Regions from separate parts of the Roseateles albus genome, predicted to be linked through region 1. Evidence: riboswitches for the same ligand, from Rfam matches in the RefSeq annotation. Region 1 holds a riboswitch; the other holds the start of a gene.

Region 1 (9,157 bases):
GCCGTTGAGGTCATCCGGGTCGGCGATATTCATCAGATCGACCGCTTCGGACTTGGCGACATAGCCGGCCGCATCGACCTTGTTGATGTCGATGCGGAAGATCTTCTTGAACGGTGTTCCCGAAGCCGAGGTGGCCGTCACACCGTTGCGCTCAATGACCAGGAATTCATGGTCATTGATGGCGGTCATATCGCCGATATTGGTGCCGGCCGCGTCGAGCTTGTACTTCCACTGCTGGCCGGTATAGGCCTCGGCATCGATGCTGAACTCGTTGATGCGCAGTGTCTTGCGGCTGGCGTCGTCGCCAGCAACTGTGCCTTCCAGCAGTGTGAACAGCTTGTCGCCGGAACGATTGATGGCCATGCCTTCGAAGCCGTTGGAGCCGTTCAAGTTGGGCGTGCCGCCGTTCAGATAAGGGTTTTGCGGCGACATCACGCCCGGCAGGCCGAACTCGCCACGCAGCACCTTGCCGCTGGCATCGGCCTTGACCAGGAAGGGCCCGAACTCATCACCAAACCACAGATTGCCGTTCTTGTCTTTGCGCACCGACTCGATGTCGAAATCAGCACCGGTCAGCAAGCGGCCCGAACGGATGCTGGCATCGACCAAGGGCTTGCTGGCGTCGTTGTAGTAGTTGTTGTAGTCGGCTTGAATCTTGAAACCGATCTTCTTGTCGGGGTCGGCCAAATTGATGTAGCTGCCGCTGCTGAAGCCGCCCATCACTGCGCCGCTGTTGTAGTTGGCGGCCTTGACCGTGCCGCTACCACCGAGGGATGTCTTGAAATCAGGCGTTATGGCATACATGCGCAGCAAGGCATCGGCCGAGTTGCCCTTGGTGCCAAAGCCGTTATCGGGCATGAACAAATAGCTGCCCGCCACCGGAGCATTCAACACGGCCGAGAAGCCTTGCACCGACTGCTTGTTCAGCAAAGGCAAAGGGTTGCCGCCAGCGCCGCTGGCAAATTGACCCGTGGTGGGGCCGTCCGCAAAGGTGTTGGCGGGCATGATGGCCCAGCCTTCCAGCGAGGCGCCGCCGGCAAAGGCCGGCGCCGCAAAGGCCAGACCGCAAGCCACTGCAATCAAACGCAAGGACTTGGTGTGGGCCTTCTCGCTCACTTCATATAACTTTGTCTTCATCTCTACTGCTCCCTGAGCGCAGACAGCCTGCGCGACAAGGGGCATTCTTGCGACCCTAGGTGATACCCTGATGACGTCAAATTTTGCCTAAAGAGCCAAACGGCTCATCCGCTATTGGGGCGTGTAGCTCACCGTCAACTTGAATGTCCCCGCGCTATAGCCTTTGAGCAAGACGTAGACGTCGCTGTTGACGGTGGCACCAAGGCTGCAGCTTTCGGTCGCCGTGCTGCCGTCGCTCTTGCAGTCGTAGCTGCTGGTGCTGGCGGGGCCGCCCCGCTTGACGAACAAGTCGATGTCTCCGCTGCCGGTGGTGCTGGCCTTCAAGCTGCCGCCACTGGCGAGCTTGAAGGGCCCGAAGGATTGGGTTTGATTCAAAGCCAGGCTGCCGCTGAAGTTTTCGGTCTTGTCCACCGGCGGCGTGGCGGCGCCGTCGGCCCCCAACTCCACCGCATAGGCCAAAGCCATGCGCGCGAATTTCAAGGAATGATCGGCCTGGTTGCCGCTATTGGCATAGGTGTCATTGGCGCTGTGGATATAGGGGTTGTCGGCCGCAAACGACGATTCAAACGGCATCGATGCGTAAAAGCCCTTGGCGCTCCAAGAGGCATGATCGGAACAAGCGTAGCCGCAACGGTCAGTGCCAACCTTCAGTGTGGGCAAATAGGTCTTGATCAAATTGCTCACAAAAGTGTTCTGCGCGCTGTCGGTGTAGTCGGTGAAGATATAGATGTCGTTGGCGGCGCCCTTGTAATTGGTCATATCCAACTGCATCACCCCGACCACATTGGCATTGGCTGCGGCGAAGCTATTGGCAATTTCTTGCGAACCTCGCAGGCCCACCTCCTCGGCCGCGTAAGCCATGAACTTGAGAGTGCGGCGTGGCTTGAAGCCGCTATTGACCAAGGTACGGAAGATCTCGGTCAGGCTGGCGACGCCCGAGGCATCGTCATCGGCGCCGGGTGCACGGGTGGTTTCGGTCGTGCCTTGCGAATTGATCGAATCCAGATGGGCGCCGAGCACCACGATTTGCGCGGCGTTGTCGCTGCCCTTGATGGTCGCAATCACCGACTTTTGAGCCCAGTTCGCATGGCTGAACTGCTCGACCGTGATGTCGCTGCGCCCCGCCGCCAGATTGCTCCAGCGGTTTTTGAGCCAATTGGACGCGGCCACGCCGCCACTGGTCGTGTAGTAACGGTTGGTATTGGCGGATAGATCAAGAATGGTTTGGCCGATATTGCTCGCTTGCATTTGCGCGAGCATCGGGTTCACCGTCGTCTGCTGATCAATCACATAACTCGGACGTGTGGGGGCCAGCAGCGCGGTAAACCCGGCCTGCCCGGACTGCAGCGTCTTCATGCCCTCGGCCTTGCTGGCGTGAAACATATAGCCGCCACAGCGCCGCAACTTCTCATGCACAGCGTTTGACAAGCCCAGCAGCGCGGCCTCATCAACTTCGACCAGATGCACTTTCTCGGCCTTGATCGCAGCTCGCGCTCCTTGAGTCGCCTCTGCTGAGACTTGTTTGATCTCGACGCTGGCACTCGCTTTTGCTGCGGGCTGAAGCTGTTGCAACTGGGCCCAGGCGGCATCGCCCAAGCTGATCCAGACCTTGTCACCGGCCGCTGCGGCGGGCGCAGTCGTGTTGAGCAATACCAGCCCGACCAGCAGCGAAGCCAGAGGTGCCATACAAAGCGGCGAGAAAAAAGGAGCAGGTGCTGAGCGCATGGGGAAGACTCCGTTGCAATTAGGGCGGTTGGGCGAATGTGCCAAATGAGGTGACCGAGGCGACTGAAACGGCGCGATCCTAGGCTCGCAATTTGTCCCGCGAATCAGGGCAAGCATGGATGTCAACTCTGACAGCTTGCGCGCTTTTCGCCCCTGCCTAGGATGGGGCCCCAGTGACCGGGTGTGGCTGTTGACGCCAAGCCTGCGGCGAAATGAAGTTAAGCCGCTCGTGCGCGACATCCCAACAGTTTCAGAGGTCATGAGGCAGCGGGTCGGCCTGAGATCCGGGCCGCCAACTGCATAAACCGCCGCTGCAAATCAACCCTGCGCGTCGGCACAAACAAACCGGGCTACAGGCCCATATTTGGAGATTCGCCATGCATATCAGCGTCAAAAAACTAGGCCGTGGCCTTTTGCTGCTCAGCGCCACCGCCGCAGCCTGCCAAGCCATCGCGGCCGAGCGGGTTCCACTGGAGGGCCTGGATTTGGCCGGCGCTAACTTGTCGGTTCAGCGCAGTGCCAGCGGCGTCGCCTCCAGCGGCGTTGCGGCCACCTTGGGTCTGCTCAACGAAGAGCTCAGGCCGCTGCGCAGCCAAAGCTATGGCAAGAATTTGCGCGTCACAAGGCATCAGCAGTACTACCAAGGCGTGCCAATCTGGAACGAAGCCGTGGTGGAGCATGTCGACAGCTCGGTCGCCGGCCTGCGCGCCGGCTCCACCTTCACCGGCAGCCTGATCCGCCAACTGGAGCAAGACCTGGCGCACACCCAACCCAGCCTGTCCAGCGCCGCTGTGCTGGCCCAGGCCAAGGGCTTGGTGGCAGGTGGTGTGCGCGGCGCAAGAACGTCCAATGATCAGGTCCAGCTCTATGTGCGCCTTAACGAAAACAATGTCGCTCAGCTGGTCTACCTGGTCTCATTCCTGAACGGCCAAGGCGATCATCCAAGCCGGCCTCACTTCATCATCGACGCCAACAGCGGCGCGGTGCTGCAGCAATGGGAAGGCCTGACCCACGCCAATGCGACAGGCCCCGGCGGCAATGCCAAGACCGGCAAATACGAGTACGGCACGACCTACGGACCCTTGGTTGTCACCAACGACTGCCAGATGAACAGCGGCAATGTGATCACCGTCGACCTCAAAGGCGGCACGACCGGCAGCACACCGTTCAAGTTCACCTGCTCGCGCAATGAGTACAAGCTGACCAATGGGGCCTACTCGCCCCTGAACGACGCGCATTACTTCGGCAATGTGGTCTTCAATATGTATCAAGGCTGGTTCAGCCTGCGCCCGATCAGCCAGACGCTCTACATGCGCGTGCATTACGGCAGCAACTACGAAAACGCTTTTTGGGACGGCACGGCCATGCACTTCGGTGACGGCGCCAGCACTTTCTATCCGCTGGTCTCGCTGGATGTGTCTGCGCATGAGGTCAGCCACGGCTTCACCGAGCAGAATTCGGGTCTGGTCTATTCGGGCATGTCCGGCGGCATGAACGAAGCCTTCTCGGACATGGCCGGCGAGGCCGCCGAGTACTTCATGAAGGGCACGAACGACTGGCTGGTCGGCGCCGAGATTTTCAAGGCCAGCGGCGCGCTGCGCTATATGAAAAATCCGCCGCAAGATGGCCGCTCGATCGGCAATGCCAAGGACTACACCAGCAGCATGGATGTTCACAACACCAGCGGTGTTTACAACAAGGCCTATTACCTGCTGGCCAGCAGCCCCGGCTGGAACACCCGCAAGGCGTTTGAAGTGATGGTGGATGCCAACCGCCTGTACTGGACGGCCAACAGCACCTTCAACCAAGGCGCATGCGGCGTCGAGAAAGCCGCCACCAACCGCGGCTACACCACGGCCGATGTGACCGCTGCCTTCGCCGCCGTAGGCGTCAGCTGCGGCACGACCGCGCCGGCGGCCACGGCGCTGACCAAGGGCGTGGCGATAACTGGCATCGCGCTCACCAAGGGCGCCAGCAAGCTGTACAAGCTCACCGTGCCCACCGCAGCAAGCAACCTGACGTTCAAGCTCAGCGGTGGCACCGGTGACGGCGACATCTATCTGAAGTTTGGCGCCGCCCCAAGCACGACCTCCTTCGAGCTGAAGTCAGACGGCAGCACGAATGCCGAAACCATCACCGTGGCCGCGCCCAAGGCCGGCGTCTACTACCTGCTGCTGAGCGCCTATGCCAACGTCAGCGGGGCCAGCTTGGTGGCCAATCACAACTGACCGAGCCCTTGACCCCCATGCAGCTGCGACCGATATCTGTCGCAGCCGCAAAAGAAGCGCCGGCTCAGCCCCGGCGCTTTTTTCTTGCCCCTGCCAGCCCTCTAGCTCAGGCCTGGACGGCCCGCCCACAAGCGAGGCGAAAGCCGCTCACCATCTCGGCCAGATGCTGGGCCTGCGACTGCAGGCTTTCGGCGGCAGCCGTGCTTTCCTCCACCAACGCTGCGTTTTGCTGCGTGCTGGCGTCGAGGTGCGTGATGGCGACGTTGACCTGGCTGATACCCGCGCGCTGTTCACTGGCTGCGGCGCTGATCTCCGACACCACCGCATTGACGCGGCCAATGCTGCTCATGATCTCGCCCATCGAGCGGCCGGCCGCCTGCACCTGCTTGAGCCCGGCGTCCACACAGACCACGCTGCCACCGATCAAGCCCTTGATTTCACGCGCCGACTCGGCGCAATGCTGGGCCAAGCTGCGCACCTCCTTGGCCACCACCGCAAAGCCGCGCCCCTGATCGCCGGCCCGCGCTGCCTCAACCGCGGCGTTCAGCGCCAGGATATTGGTCTGGAAGGCGATTGCGTCAATCGTGCCTATGACCTCAACTATCTTGCGGCTGGCCGTGCTGATGTCGTCCATGGTCATCAAGACCTGCTGCATTTCCTCGCCGCCCTGGTTGGCGGCCTGATTGGCGCTGAGCGCCAAGGCCGTGGCCGAGCGCGCGGCTTCGGCGGTCTGCGCCACCGCGCCGGTCAACTGCTCAACCGAGCTGGCAATTTGCTGCAAGCTGCTCGCACCACTCTCGGTGCGGCCAGACAAGTCCTGGCTGCCGGCCGCCACTTGCGAGCTGGCGGTGGAGATGCCGTCGGTGGCCATGCGCACCGAGCCAATGGTCTGGGCCAGTTGCTGGCGCATCAGCTCGACATGGCCGGCCAGCGCGCCCAAGTCATCATCACGCTGCGCCCGCACCGGCACTGACAAATCTCCGTTTGCAAAGCGGGCAACTGCCGTATTCAGCGCGGTCAGCGGCGCGCCGACCCAGCGCCGCAGCAGCCACCACAGGCCCATGGCCAAGCTCAGACTGGCCAGACCCAAGGTCAGCCACAGATTGCGCTGTGCCACCCAATGCTCGCGCAGCGCCTGGCGATCCGACACCTCGGCCACCACCCACAAACCGGTCGCCTCGCTGTGCTTGGCGACCACCCAGGCATCATCATTGGCCTTGTTGAGCAGGGCCGGTGCCTTGACGTGCATGTTTGCGATATCAGCTGCGGGCTTGCGGAACAGCTCGGTCAAAAAAGCTTCCGCCGCCGGGTCAAACTCGGCGACCGCTTTGCCCGTCTGAGTCGGGTGAGCGCGGAACATCGGTTTGCCCTTGGCGCCGGTCGGGTCAATCAAATAGACACCGCCGGTTTCGAACAAGCTAACGCCCTGGCTCAGCTGCTCCAACGAGCGCTGAAATTCCGACGTATCAAAGCCGACGAACAAGATGCCGATGACCGCCCCTTGGCTGTCTTTGATCGGCTGGTAATGGTTCATAAACGGCTTGCCAAACAGCACCGCCTTGCCCACATAGGGCTGGCCTTCCATCATCTTGGCAAAAGCCGGATGCGCCTTGCCCAAGGTGGTGCCGACCGCGCGCTCGCCGTTCTCTTTTTTCAACGAGGTCGTGATGCGCAAGAAATCATCGCCCTTGCGCATGAAGATGGTGGCGGCACCACCGGTGTTGCGGCTGAAGCGGTCGACGGCCTCGAAGTCTCCGGCCAATTTTTGCCCCTCGAACAGCAGGTCGGACGCGTCCGTCTGCAGACTGAAACTGCCCTTGAAGTCGCCCGCAAAGGTGTTGTAGAAGCGTTCGACCATCAGCCGCGCGCTGTTGTCAAAGGCGTCGGCCATGCGAGCCACAGCGCCGGCTTCGCTGGCAGCCAGCAGCGCGGCACGCTCACGCTCAGCACCGGTTGCCTTGTAGCTCAGGCCCAGGCTGGTCAAGCCGATCAAGACAGCGACACTCAAGCCGCCGGCGACAGCAACGCGCCGGGCCAGGCTGGCATATGACTTGGGATGGGTGCCAGCGGCTGATGAGTTGGACAAGTTGTTCATCTTCAATGCAATTCTTTGGGTTGGCATGCCGACTCACAGGAACCGGCACGGCCGCGCGGGCAGCCAGTGCCAAACGCGCAGGGGTCAATGGGCAAACAAAACCATTGGCACGCCCTGCAAGGGAGCAAGCGAGAAGAGAGTCGCAGAGGCTTCACGGCGGCGATGCGGGATCGCGCTGGGTGAACTGTCTGACAGGCAAGTCCGGCCAAACCGCACCATCAACGGGGGCTTGAACTGAGCTTGACTGGCAACCCCGCTATCTTGGCCCAGCCGAGTGTGATGCTCGCCTGAACGGTAGACCGGAAGCTTTGCGACCCCGTCTTTCAAGCGGGTGTGCCGATTTGGCGCTGCGAGCAGATCAACACTGGTTCGCAACTGGTATTGAAGTATCTTTGATTCCGATCAAATAGCCAAGGGTAAACCCTTTAATTTCAGACCAAACGTGACATTAGGCACAGGGCCTCGGGCGAAATATCCACAAGAGTGGCATTGCACTGGCCTGACGCCGCCGACCCAAAGTCCTCAGCGTCGCTGGCGGCGCGGGAGGCGCGGAGGGCAAGCCAGCAGCATGGCGCAAGCCGCATACCCGACTGGCGACTCGCTAAACTGCACGCATGCCCAATGCAACTCAGCCGACATCGCGGCGCCTCGGCCCGTGCGCAAGGGTTCAGCACTGTTTGGCGCTACTTTGCCTGAGCCTGCTTGCCCAGCCGCTGCCGGCGGCCGCCCAAGCGCAGCCGCAAACCCCAGCCGCCGCCGCTCAATTGGCGGCGCCCGCTGTTGGACCACCACTGCGCATCTTGCTCAATGATGTGGCGCCCTACACCCTGCATGGCGAGGTGAGCCGGCCCGGCATGCATCATGAAATCATGCTGGCCCTGGCACGCGAAGCGGCGCTGCCGGTGGCACTCGGCTCGGCCGTCTATGTGCGCCTGGCCATGGGCTTGAAGGATGGCAGTGCCGATCTGGTGGTCGGCGTTGAAGGACCCGAGCTGGAAGAACTGGCGCAACGGGTCACACCCTTTCACGTCTTCAAGTTCGTCGTGCTGACGAAGAAGGCGTCCGACATCCGTAGCGTCGCCCAGCTCAAGGGCAAGCTCTTGGGTGTGGCCCGCGGTGCCTTCTATGACGACGCCATCAACAAGGACGACGCCATCCGCAAGTTCGGCGTCGCCGATCCTTTTCAAGGCGTGCGCATGCTGGCTCTGGACCGGCTCGACGCGGTGATCTCGTCCGACTACCTGCTCAGTTATGCCTTGAAGCAAAGCGGCGTTGACCTGAACCAGTTCAACAGCCCATTCACCGTCAACGAGAAGAGTTACGTCTTGTACGCCCGCCGGGAGCTTGGCGCCGAGACGGTGAGGCGGCTGCAGCGCGCGATGGAGTCGCTGCAAAAGTCCGGCCAGATCGAGCGGATTTTGCGCAGCTATCAGTGAGGTCAACGCACGCCGCCCAGCATGGTTTGATCAGCGCGAATTCCGGGGCGCAATCGCCAGCTGTTCCGACGCGACTTTACTTGCCGAAGCGGGGGGTCTTGCTACAAGGCTGCAAAGTGCCCTGAGCAGCCGCACGACATCGGAATTTGGCAGGGATGAATCGCTGGGATTGAACTCCGCAGCCGCGCATAAAAAAACCGGCCACTTGAGCCGGTTCTTTCGGTAGGCCTATGCCAATCGATTACTGCTGCTTGCTGCTACGGCGGCGAGCAACTAAGCCCATGAGCCCAAGACCAGCAAGGAGCATCGCATAGGTTTGTGGCTCCGGCACCGCGGCGGTCACATCTCCGGGGCGCACAGCCAGCGCGTACAAACCACTGAACTTGACGTCGTAGCCCTGGAAGCCATTGTAGGTACCGAAGTACCACACGTAGAGCGAACCCGGCGCGTACTCCGTACCGGACCAGTAGTAGTTGGACTGCACGCCATCAAATTGCGCCGACAAGGAACTAAAATTCCCACCTGCAGCGTCCCAA
Region 2 (9,157 bases), on a different contig from region 1:
GCCAGACCATGCAGGACGATGTGGCCGACGCCTTGCTGTGGGCGCAAAAGCAAGGCCTGGCCAGTGACAAGGCTTGCATCGCCGGCGCCAGCTATGGTGGCTACAGCACGCTGATGGGCTTGATCAAGCATCCGGAGCTGTACCGCTGCGGTGTGGCCTGGGTCGCGGTGACCGACCCCAGCTTGTTCATCAACGGCGCTTGGTGGTTGGATGATGATGTGGGCGGGAGCGGCCGCCGCTATATGTTGCCGGAGCTGGTCGGCGATGTCGAAAAGGACGCCGCCATGCTGAACGCCAACTCGCCACTGGTGCAGGCCAAGCGTATTCAAGCGCCGTTGCTGCTGGCCTTCGGCGAGAGCGACAAACGCGTGCCGTTGGTGCACGGCACGCGCTTGCGTGCAGCCTTGACGGAGGCCGGCCGGCCACCCGAATGGGTGACTTATGAAAACGAGAGTCACAGCTGGCGCAAGGTCGAGACGCATGTGGACTTTGCCCGTCGGGTCGAGAAGTTTCTGGGTCAGCATTTAAAGGCGGACAAGCCTTGAACATCCCCACCCAACTCGAAACCGAGCGCCTGATCCTGCGCCCCTTTGTGCACAGCGACTGGCCCGCGCTGCATGCCCATTACAGCGACCCCGAATGCACCCGCTTCACCTTTGGCCGCTCCTTGAGCGAGGGCGAGAGCTGGCGGGCGATGGCCAGCATGGCCGGGCATTGGGCCTTGCGCGGCTATGGACCTTATGCGCTGGAGCACAAGCTTAGCGGCGCAGTGCTTGGCGCGGCCGGGCTTTGGTATCCCAACGATTGGCCCGAGCCCGAGATCAAATGGGCCTTGAGCCGCGCGTATTGGGGCCAGGGTTTCGCCAGCGAGGCGGTGCGTGCGGTGCAGGCGATGGCGCTGCGCGAGGCCCCGGACATGCCGCTGATCAGCTTCATCAAGGCCGAGAACAGCGCCTCGATCAACTTGGCGCTGGCGGTCGGAGCCAGCTTGGAGCAACGGCGCGAGTTTCGCGCTAGCGCCTGGCATGTCTACCGTCACCCCGGTTATGCGCCGCAGCGGACCGAGATCAAGGCGCTGGACCCGGACAGCGCCGCCGCTCAGGCCTTGCTGGACGCCTCCGATCGGCTGATGGCCGAGCTATATCCGGCGCTGGATAGCAATCACCTCGAAAGCGCGGCCGGCCTCAAGCCATCGAACGTGCTGTTTCTTGGCGCGTGGGTCGGCACCGAGCTGGCTGGCTGCGGCGCGGTCAAGCGCATGGCGGCCGGTGAGGGCGGCCAAGCTTACGGTGAAATCAAGCGAATTTTTGTGCGCCCGGAGCTGCGCGGACTAGGCCTGTCCAAGCTGCTGATGCAGCACCTGGAGCGGGACTTGGTCGAACGCGGCATCGGTCTCGCGCGCTTACAGACCGGCATCCGCCAGCCCGAGGCCTTGGCCTTGTACGCCGCCTTGGGCTACCAGCGCTGCGGCCCGTATGGTGCTCATGAGGCCGACGAAACGGGGGTATTTATGGAGAAGATACTCATCTGATTCAGTGGGGTCCGAGGCATTTGCTGGGCGAAAACCAAGTGTTTCAAGCCGCTCGCCGCGCTCGACTTGGGCTAGCATCTGGCAGGCATGACCTTTTGACCGACCGGCATCGCCGAGAACGGAAACCCGCATGGCGTTGTGGCAGCGATTTTTGGCGCGTTCCGGTGGCAAAGGGCAGACGTGGCTCGTTTTGCTGCTCGGCCTGGGCTTGTCGGCGGCGGGCGGCTTGTGGCAGCAGCGAGCGATTCGGGCCGATGCCGAGGCCGAGTTCTTGCGCAATGTGGAGCGTACGGTCAGCGAGCTTGAGCGTCGCTTTGCTCAACCTGTCTACGGTTTGAAGGGCTTGCGCGCTGCCTATGCGTCCAGCCAAGCCCTGCGTCAGCAACTCACACGGGCCGAGTTTCGCGCCCATGTGTCCTCGCGCGACCTGGCGACCGAATTTCCCGGCGTGCGCGGCTTTGGCTATGTCGAGCATGTGTTTCGCTCCGAGCTGGAGCGCTTTGTGGCTGCCGAGCGGGCCGATGGCGTCGCCGACTTCGCGATTCGCCAGATGGCGGACAAGCACCACCCCGACCTGTTCGTGATCAAGCGGATCGAGCCGGCGGCCAACAATAGCGGGGCCTTGGGTCTGGATATCGGCTCCGAAGCCTTGCGCCGCGCCGGCGCCGAGTTGGCCGCAGGCACCGGCCTGCCTACCATCACCGGCGCCATCGTCTTGGTGCAGGATCAAAAGCAGACCGCCGGCGTGCTTTTGTTTGTGCCGGTCTACCGGCGCGGCGTGCCGCTCGACAATGCCGAGCAGCGCACCGCTGCCTTGTTGGGCCTGCTGTCCGCACCCATCGTGCTGAACGAACTCTTGGGCGATATGCCGGATGTGAAGTCGGGCCGCATCGATTTTGAGCTTTACGACGCTCGCCCAGGCACGCCCCTGGGCGCGCCGATCTTTGATGGCGACGGACATGTCGCGGCCTTGGGGCCGGGTCAGGTCGATTCCGTCGGGCGGCGCTTCAGCCATCAACGCAGCCTCAAGCTTGTCAACCGCGAGATGACGCTGCGCATGAACAGCACGCCGCAGTTTGATGCGGGCCTGGACCGCAGCACGCCCTGGCTTTTGTTTGCTGCGGGTGCCTTGGCGACCGGCTTATTGGCCGCGATGCTGCGTCAACTCGGCCATGGGCGCGAGCTGGCCGAGGCCAAGGCGGCGGCCAAGACGGTCGAACTCGAGGCAGCGCAGCGCGACAACCAGGCCTTGTTGAGCACGCTGAATCTGGCCGCTATTGTCTCGGTGGCCGACAGAGCCGGCCGCATCACCATGGCCAACGAGGCCTTTTGTCAGATCAGCGGCTACACACAGCAAGAGTTGCTCGGCCAAACTCACCAAATCGTGAACTCGGGCCTGCAGCCGGCGCAGACTTGGTCCGAGATCTGGCAGACCATCAGCGTCGGTTTTGCCTGGCGCGGCGAGGTCTGCAATCGCGCCAAAGACGGCTCGCTCTACTGGGTCGACACCTTCATCGCGCCGGTGCTGGGGGCGGACGAGCAGATCGAAAAATACATCGCCATCCGCACCGACATCACGGCCAATAAGAAGGCCGAGGAGGCGCTGCGCTGGAATGAGTCGCTGCTGGAGATGATGTCGAACAGCTCGCCGCTGGCCTTTTTTGTGGTGGACAACCGCAGCGACAAAATCCTGTACTTCAACCAGCGCTTTTGCGAGCTTTGGGGCATGGCGCATCTGGCCGAGCCGATACGCCGCGGCGAGCTCAAAAACATCGACACCATGCCAACCCGGCGCGCCTTGGTGGTGGATGAAGCGGGATTCACCAGCAAGTATCTGAGCTTGCAGGATGAGGGCAATCAAGCGCAGTTCGAGGACGAAATCGCCTTCAAGGACGGCCGCACGATACGCCGCTTCTCGACCCAGATTCGCGGCGACGACGGCCGCTACTTCGGCCGCTTCTTTATTTTCGAAGACGTCACCGAGCGCAAGCAGGCCTTGCTGGCGCTGCAAGATGCAAGAGCTGCGGCGGAGGCAGCCTCGACCGCCAAGAGCCAGTTCCTGGCCAATATGAGCCATGAAATCCGCACGCCGATGAATGCCATCCTGGGCATGTTGACGCTCTTGCGCAAGACCGAAATGACGCCGCGCCAGGCCGACTATGCGGCCAAGAGTGACGGCGCGGCGCGCCAGCTCTTGGGGCTGCTGAATGAGATTCTGGACTTCTCCAAGATCGAGGCCGGCAAGATGGAGCTGGACCCGCAGCCCTTCGGCCTCGACCAGCTGCTGCGCGACTTGGCGGTGATCTTGGCGGCCAATGTGGGCGCCAAGCCGGTCGAAGTTTTGTTCGATATTGACCCCGCCCTGCCGCAGCGCCTGATCGGTGACGCGATGCGCTTGCAGCAGGTCTTGATCAATCTGGGCGGCAATGCGATCAAGTTCACGCCCAGCGGCGAGGTGCTGTTGCGAGTGCAGCTGCTGCAGCGCAGCGGGGCGGAAGTAACGTTGCAATTCAGCGTCCGCGACAGCGGCATCGGCATTGCGGCCGAGAACCAGACGCGTATTTTCAGCGGCTTTACGCAGGCCGAGTCATCCACCACGCGGCGCTTTGGCGGCACGGGCCTGGGTGTGGCGATCAGCCAGCGCTTTGTCGCGCTGATGGGGGGCGAGCTGACGCTGGAGAGCGAACTCGGGCGCGGCAGCCGGTTCGCTTTCACCATCAGCCTGCCGCTGGCGCCTGATCAGCAGCAGGGCGACGCCTCGGCGCAGGGGGCGGCGTGGCGCACCCTGATTGTTGAAGACAACACGCATGCGCGCGTGCTGCTGGCCAGCATGGGCCAAGCCTTGGGCTGGCAGGTCGAGCAGGCGGCCAGCGGCGACCAAGCCCTGAGCTTGATGCAGGCCGCAGCGCGGGCGGGCATGCCCTATCAGCTGGTTTTTGTGGATGGGCAGATGCCGGGGCTGGACGGCTGGCAGACCTGTCAGCGCATCGCCCATCTCGGGCTCAAGGGCGATGCGCTTGTGCTGCTGATGGTGACGGCGCAGGGCCGTGACCTCTATGCGCAGCAAGTCCAAACCGAGCAAGACAGCGTGGACGGCTTTGTGCTCAAGCCGCTGACTGCGTCCATGCTGTTTGACGCTGCGCTGGCCGCCCGCGAGGCGCGCAGCCAGGCTCAGCCCAAGCGCCGTGCCGGCACCGCGCCGGGCGAGCAGCGGCTCGCCAAGCTGCGCCTGCTGTTGGTGGAAGATAACCCCAATAATCAGCAGGTTGCGTCCGAGCTGCTCACGGACGAAGGCGCTGTGGTGGAGATTGCCAACCACGGCCGCGAGGCGGTCGAGCTGCTGGTGGCGACGCCGGAGGCCTTCGATGTGGTCTTGATGGACCTGCAAATGCCGGTGATGGATGGCCTCAGCGCCGCGCGCTTCATTCGCCAGGAGTTGGGTTTAAGCCGTTTGCCCATTGTTGCGATGACCGCCAATGCGATGAGCTCCGACCGCGAGGCCTGTTTGGCCGCCGGCATGAACGACCATATTGGCAAGCCCTTCAACTTGGATGAACTGGTGCGCGTGCTGCGCAGACTGGGCGGCTTGGAGCAGGGGCTGGCCGAGGCCATGCCAGCGAGCCCTGCTGTGCTCGTGGAGGCCGCAGCTGCCGAGATCGACCCGGCGCAGTCAGCGGCCTCGGAGGCCGGCGTGGACCTGGAGCTGGCGCTGCGCCGGCTTGGTGGCAAGCGGGCCAGCTATATCCGCTTGCTCGGCAGTTTTGTGCGTGATTTGGCCGCCTTGCCGGAGCAGCTGCGCAGCCAAGTCGAGCAGGGTGACTTTGAATCGGCCACGCGGCTGTTGCATACGCTCAAGGGCACGGCGGCCACGCTCGGTGCGACCGGTATGGCGGGTGAGGCGGGCGAGGCCGAAGCGCGCCTGGGCGCCTGGCGCCAGCAGCCGCCCGCCGATGCCGCCGAGCCGGCGCAGGTCTGCGAGGCCAGCTGTGCGCTGATGACCACAGCGCGGCCGGTCTTGCTGCGCCTGCATGAGGTCTTGCTGGCGCAGCAGGGCTAGCCCGGATGTTTCACAAGGTCGGCCCCGGCTGATCCACAGCACCGATGAGCACGACGTTCTCTCGCTTCGACGTTCTGTCCATTTTGGCTACAGGGCCTACGCGGGCTTGCGCGGCCCAGACCTTGCCCCTGACGCTTCAACTCCTCGCCGATGCCACGGGGCATCGGCTGCGGCCGTCTCAGCGCCATTGGCTGCGGCCTGGACTCCCGCAATTCCCGCGTCCCTCGTGAAACATCCGGGCTAGCTGCTATTCAGTCCTCCAGCAGACTCCTGAGCATCCAGGCTGTTTGTTGGCTGCGCCGACACACGACTGGCGCTGCGCGTCTGCACCACCTGCTGCGCAGGCAGTGCTTGGATGCTCAGTCTTCCAACAGACTCCTGAGCATCCAGGCTGTTTGTTCGTGAATGGTGAGTCGCTGCGTCAGCAGGTCGGCGGTCGGCTCGTCCGAAGCTTCGCCAACAACGGCGAACAAGGCGCGAGCGGTGCGCGCCACGCCTTCATGGCCCTCTACCAAGATGCGCACCATCTCCAGCGCCTTCGGTGGCTTGGTCGGTGCGTCGGGCAGCGAGCTCAAGGCGGCGAACTGCGCGTAAGAGCCGGGCGCCACATGGCCGAGGGAGCGGATGCGCTCGGCGATCGGGTCGACCGCGTTCCACAACTCGGTGTACTGCAGCATGAACATCTGATGCAGGGTGTTGAACATAGGCCCGGTCACGTTCCAATGGAAGTTGTGCGTGGTCAGGTAGAGGGTGTAGGTGTCGGCCAGCAGCTTGGACAGGCCCAGGGCAATGGCTTCCCGGTCCTTGGCACTGATGCCGATATTGATGGCATCAGACTTGGCGGCAGATTTCTTGGCCATAGGAGGCTCCTCTCGGTGGTTGGTACAAGGTCTTGGGCAATAGGCAGCACTATAGGCCAGCAAAAACGCCTGCCGGCGTGGCGCGAGGGCCAGGGCTTTTGAGCAATTCATCACATCAGCCCCGCCGCTGTCGAGCTTGCCCGCAAATAGCGCTATCCAGGTGTCAATGCGCCCCCTAAACTGAAGGCATTCAGGGCACACCCGAGCGAAAGCCGGGGTCGCAAAGCTTCCGGTCTACAGCTATTCATCAGCCAAGACAGCGGGGTTGCCAAGCCAAAGCGGGCACCAAGCCTGCACTCCCAGCGAGGGGCTTGAGCACCACTCCACCGTGCTGGCAGCAATACTGCTGATCTCCTCGCTTTGACTGACCTCGCCGCTCCAAGCTGCGCCTTGAGTTCTACCCTCAAAGCCGGAGTGCTCACCTCATGTCCCAGCAGCCTACTCGCCAGCCAAACGCCTTCAAATCTCTGCAGGTGCAGCTGCGCAAAGCGCCTCTGTGGGCGCGTACCTTGACCGGCACCGCGGTGATCGCCTTGGTCGGTGGTGTCACCTTGAGCGTGGTGGCTGAGCCGCAAAGAGAGGCCGTACAGCTGGCTCAGGCCGCAGCGCCATCGAGCCCCGCCATCGCGCTGCCACTCGCAAGTGCCAAGGCAGACGCCGCTCCTGCAGTGCCGGCCCCAGCCGTTCAAACCGCTGCGCTGGCCGCGCCGGCGCCGCAGGCGATCAAGGGTTTCGAGCTGCCGGCCGATTTCATCCCCGCCAACAGCGAAGGCTCGACCGAGAACGCGCCCTTTGGACGCATCAAGCTGGCGGCGCTGAGCAATGGGCAGCAGGCGATTGATGGGCTCGGTGGCGATTTGCCAGCCGTTGCAGCCTGGTACGGCAAGAGCCCCGAAGAATTGACCACGCTGCTGCGCAGCGACAACACCGTGTTCGTTGACACCAGGGGCCGCCTCTTGTTCATTGACGCCGGCGCGGGCAAGGCCGATGCCAGCCTCAAGGACGCTCACACCCATCATGTCAGCGACGCGAATATGGGCGTCACCGAGGCGGGAGACAAGGCCACCATCGGCGTGCCTTCGACAGGCGGCGCGCCGTTCCCGCTTGACCAGACCTTCGCGCTGCATTCGCGCAGCAGCGCTTCGCGCATCATCTATCTGAACTTCAAGGGCGAGGGCGCCAAGCCCGCCTTCGATCTGGACAAGCTGCCGCGCAGCTTCAGCGCGGTCGAGCAGGCGATGATCCAGAAGATCTGGTTGCGGGTCGCGGAAGACTACGCAAGCTTCGATGTCGACATCACCACCGAAGCGCCCAGCAGCGTTGTGGGCAAGACCGGCGTGACCATTCTCATCACCAGTGAAACCAGCGCTTCGGGTGGCTATGCCTATCTGAATTCTTTCGCGGCCTTCAGGGCCAGCCCGGCACCGGCGTTTTGCTTCCAGAACAATCTGGCCAATGCCGAAAAGCCGATCGCCGAATGCCTGTCGCATGAGTTGGGCCACACCCTGGGCCTGCATCACCAAAGCACCAGCGCCCAAACCTATTACGGCGGCACTGGCAGCGGTGACACTGGCTGGGCGCCGATCATGGGCGTGAGCTATTACAAAAACCTCACGCAATGGGCCAAGGGCGAGTATGCCGGCGCGACCAATACCGAAGACGCCTATGCGGTGATGAAGAAACAAGGCCTGCCGGCGCGCGTCGATGATCACGGCAACACCACGGCCACGGCCAGCGCCATGCTGCTGAGCCAAGCCAACGGCCTGGCCAACCTCAGCCGCACCGGCGTGATCGAAACGCCCACGGATGTGGACGTGTTCAGCTTTGTCGCCGGTGCCGGTGCCATTAGCTTGACCGTAGCACCCTCCAACTGGAGCGGCAACCTGGACGTGGCATTGGAGTTGAGGGACGCCAGCGGCAAGACCGTGGCCACGGCGAACACCCTGGACAAGTTGGACGCCAACATCTCCGCCAAGCTGGCCACGGCGGGCACCTACTACCTCTTTGTCAAAGGTGCCGGCAAGGGCGACCCCAAGACCACGGGTTACAGCAATTACGGCTCGATCGGCCAGTACAGCATCAGCGGTACGGCGCCCTTGAAGCTCAAGTAAAGCGAGCCCCATCATTGGCCGGTCCACAGGCCAAAAAACAAGCCGCCAATCCTGGCGGCTGTTTTCGTGGCGGCTCAGGCCATGGGCCGCATCGATTCGATCCGCAGCCATCCGGCATTAGCACTGGCCTGCGGCGACAGCAAAAGTTCGCTGATATCGCCCAGGGTCGGGGTTTGCGCCGTGGCGCTTAAACCCACCCAGGTGTTGCGGCCGCTGCGCTTGGCCATATAAAGCGCCTGATCCGCCAGGCCGACCACTTGCTGCCAATCCAGTCGTTCGGGCTGCGAGGGGACAAAGGGCAGGGTCGCAAAGCCGACCGAGCATGTCAGTGCCAAGCGCGCGGCGGCCTCAATGTCGAAGGGCTGCTGCGCCACCGCCGCGCGTATGCGTTCGGCGAAGTCCGGGGCTGCACTGGCGTTGGTCGCCCTTGCCACCACCAAAAACTCCTCGCCGCCCCAGCGCACCAGGTAGTCCGAGTCGCGGCAGGCCTGTTGCAGGCGTGCGCGCATCTGCACCAGCACCGCGTCGCCTGCCGGATGGCCCCAGTCGTCATTGACGCGCTTGAAGTGGTCGATGTCGACCAGCAAAAAGATCAGGT

What was found. A riboswitch is a leader RNA that binds a small molecule or an ion and turns the genes downstream of it on or off. The one in region 1 is predicted to bind cyclic di-GMP.
Region 2: another riboswitch for cyclic di-GMP. It lies ahead of PRZ03_RS11670 (pre-peptidase C-terminal domain-containing protein); the one in region 1 lies ahead of PRZ03_RS05980 (methyl-accepting chemotaxis protein).

Annotation. Positions count from the first base shown of each region.
Region 1 covers NZ_JAQQXT010000003.1:146,095-155,251, reverse strand. Annotated here, with positions in the region: gene PRZ03_RS05995 (esterase-like activity of phytase family protein) at 1-1,137, opposite strand, end outside; gene PRZ03_RS05990 (M20/M25/M40 family metallo-hydrolase) at 1,249-2,862, opposite strand; gene PRZ03_RS05985 (M4 family metallopeptidase) at 3,240-5,090, shown strand; gene PRZ03_RS05980 (methyl-accepting chemotaxis protein) at 5,197-7,176, opposite strand; cyclic di-GMP riboswitch class I at 7,429-7,533, opposite strand; gene PRZ03_RS05975 (substrate-binding periplasmic protein) at 7,863-8,621, shown strand; gene PRZ03_RS05970 (PEP-CTERM sorting domain-containing protein) at 8,863-9,157, opposite strand, start outside.
Region 2 covers NZ_JAQQXT010000006.1:189,655-198,811, forward strand. Annotated here, with positions in the region: gene PRZ03_RS11650 (S9 family peptidase) at 1-545, shown strand, start outside; gene PRZ03_RS11655 (GNAT family N-acetyltransferase) at 542-1,531, shown strand; gene PRZ03_RS11660 (CHASE domain-containing protein) at 1,662-5,588, shown strand; gene PRZ03_RS11665 (Dps family protein) at 5,948-6,448, opposite strand; cyclic di-GMP riboswitch class I at 6,633-6,721, shown strand; gene PRZ03_RS11670 (pre-peptidase C-terminal domain-containing protein) at 6,874-8,559, shown strand; gene PRZ03_RS11675 (sensor domain-containing diguanylate cyclase) at 8,634-9,157, opposite strand, start outside.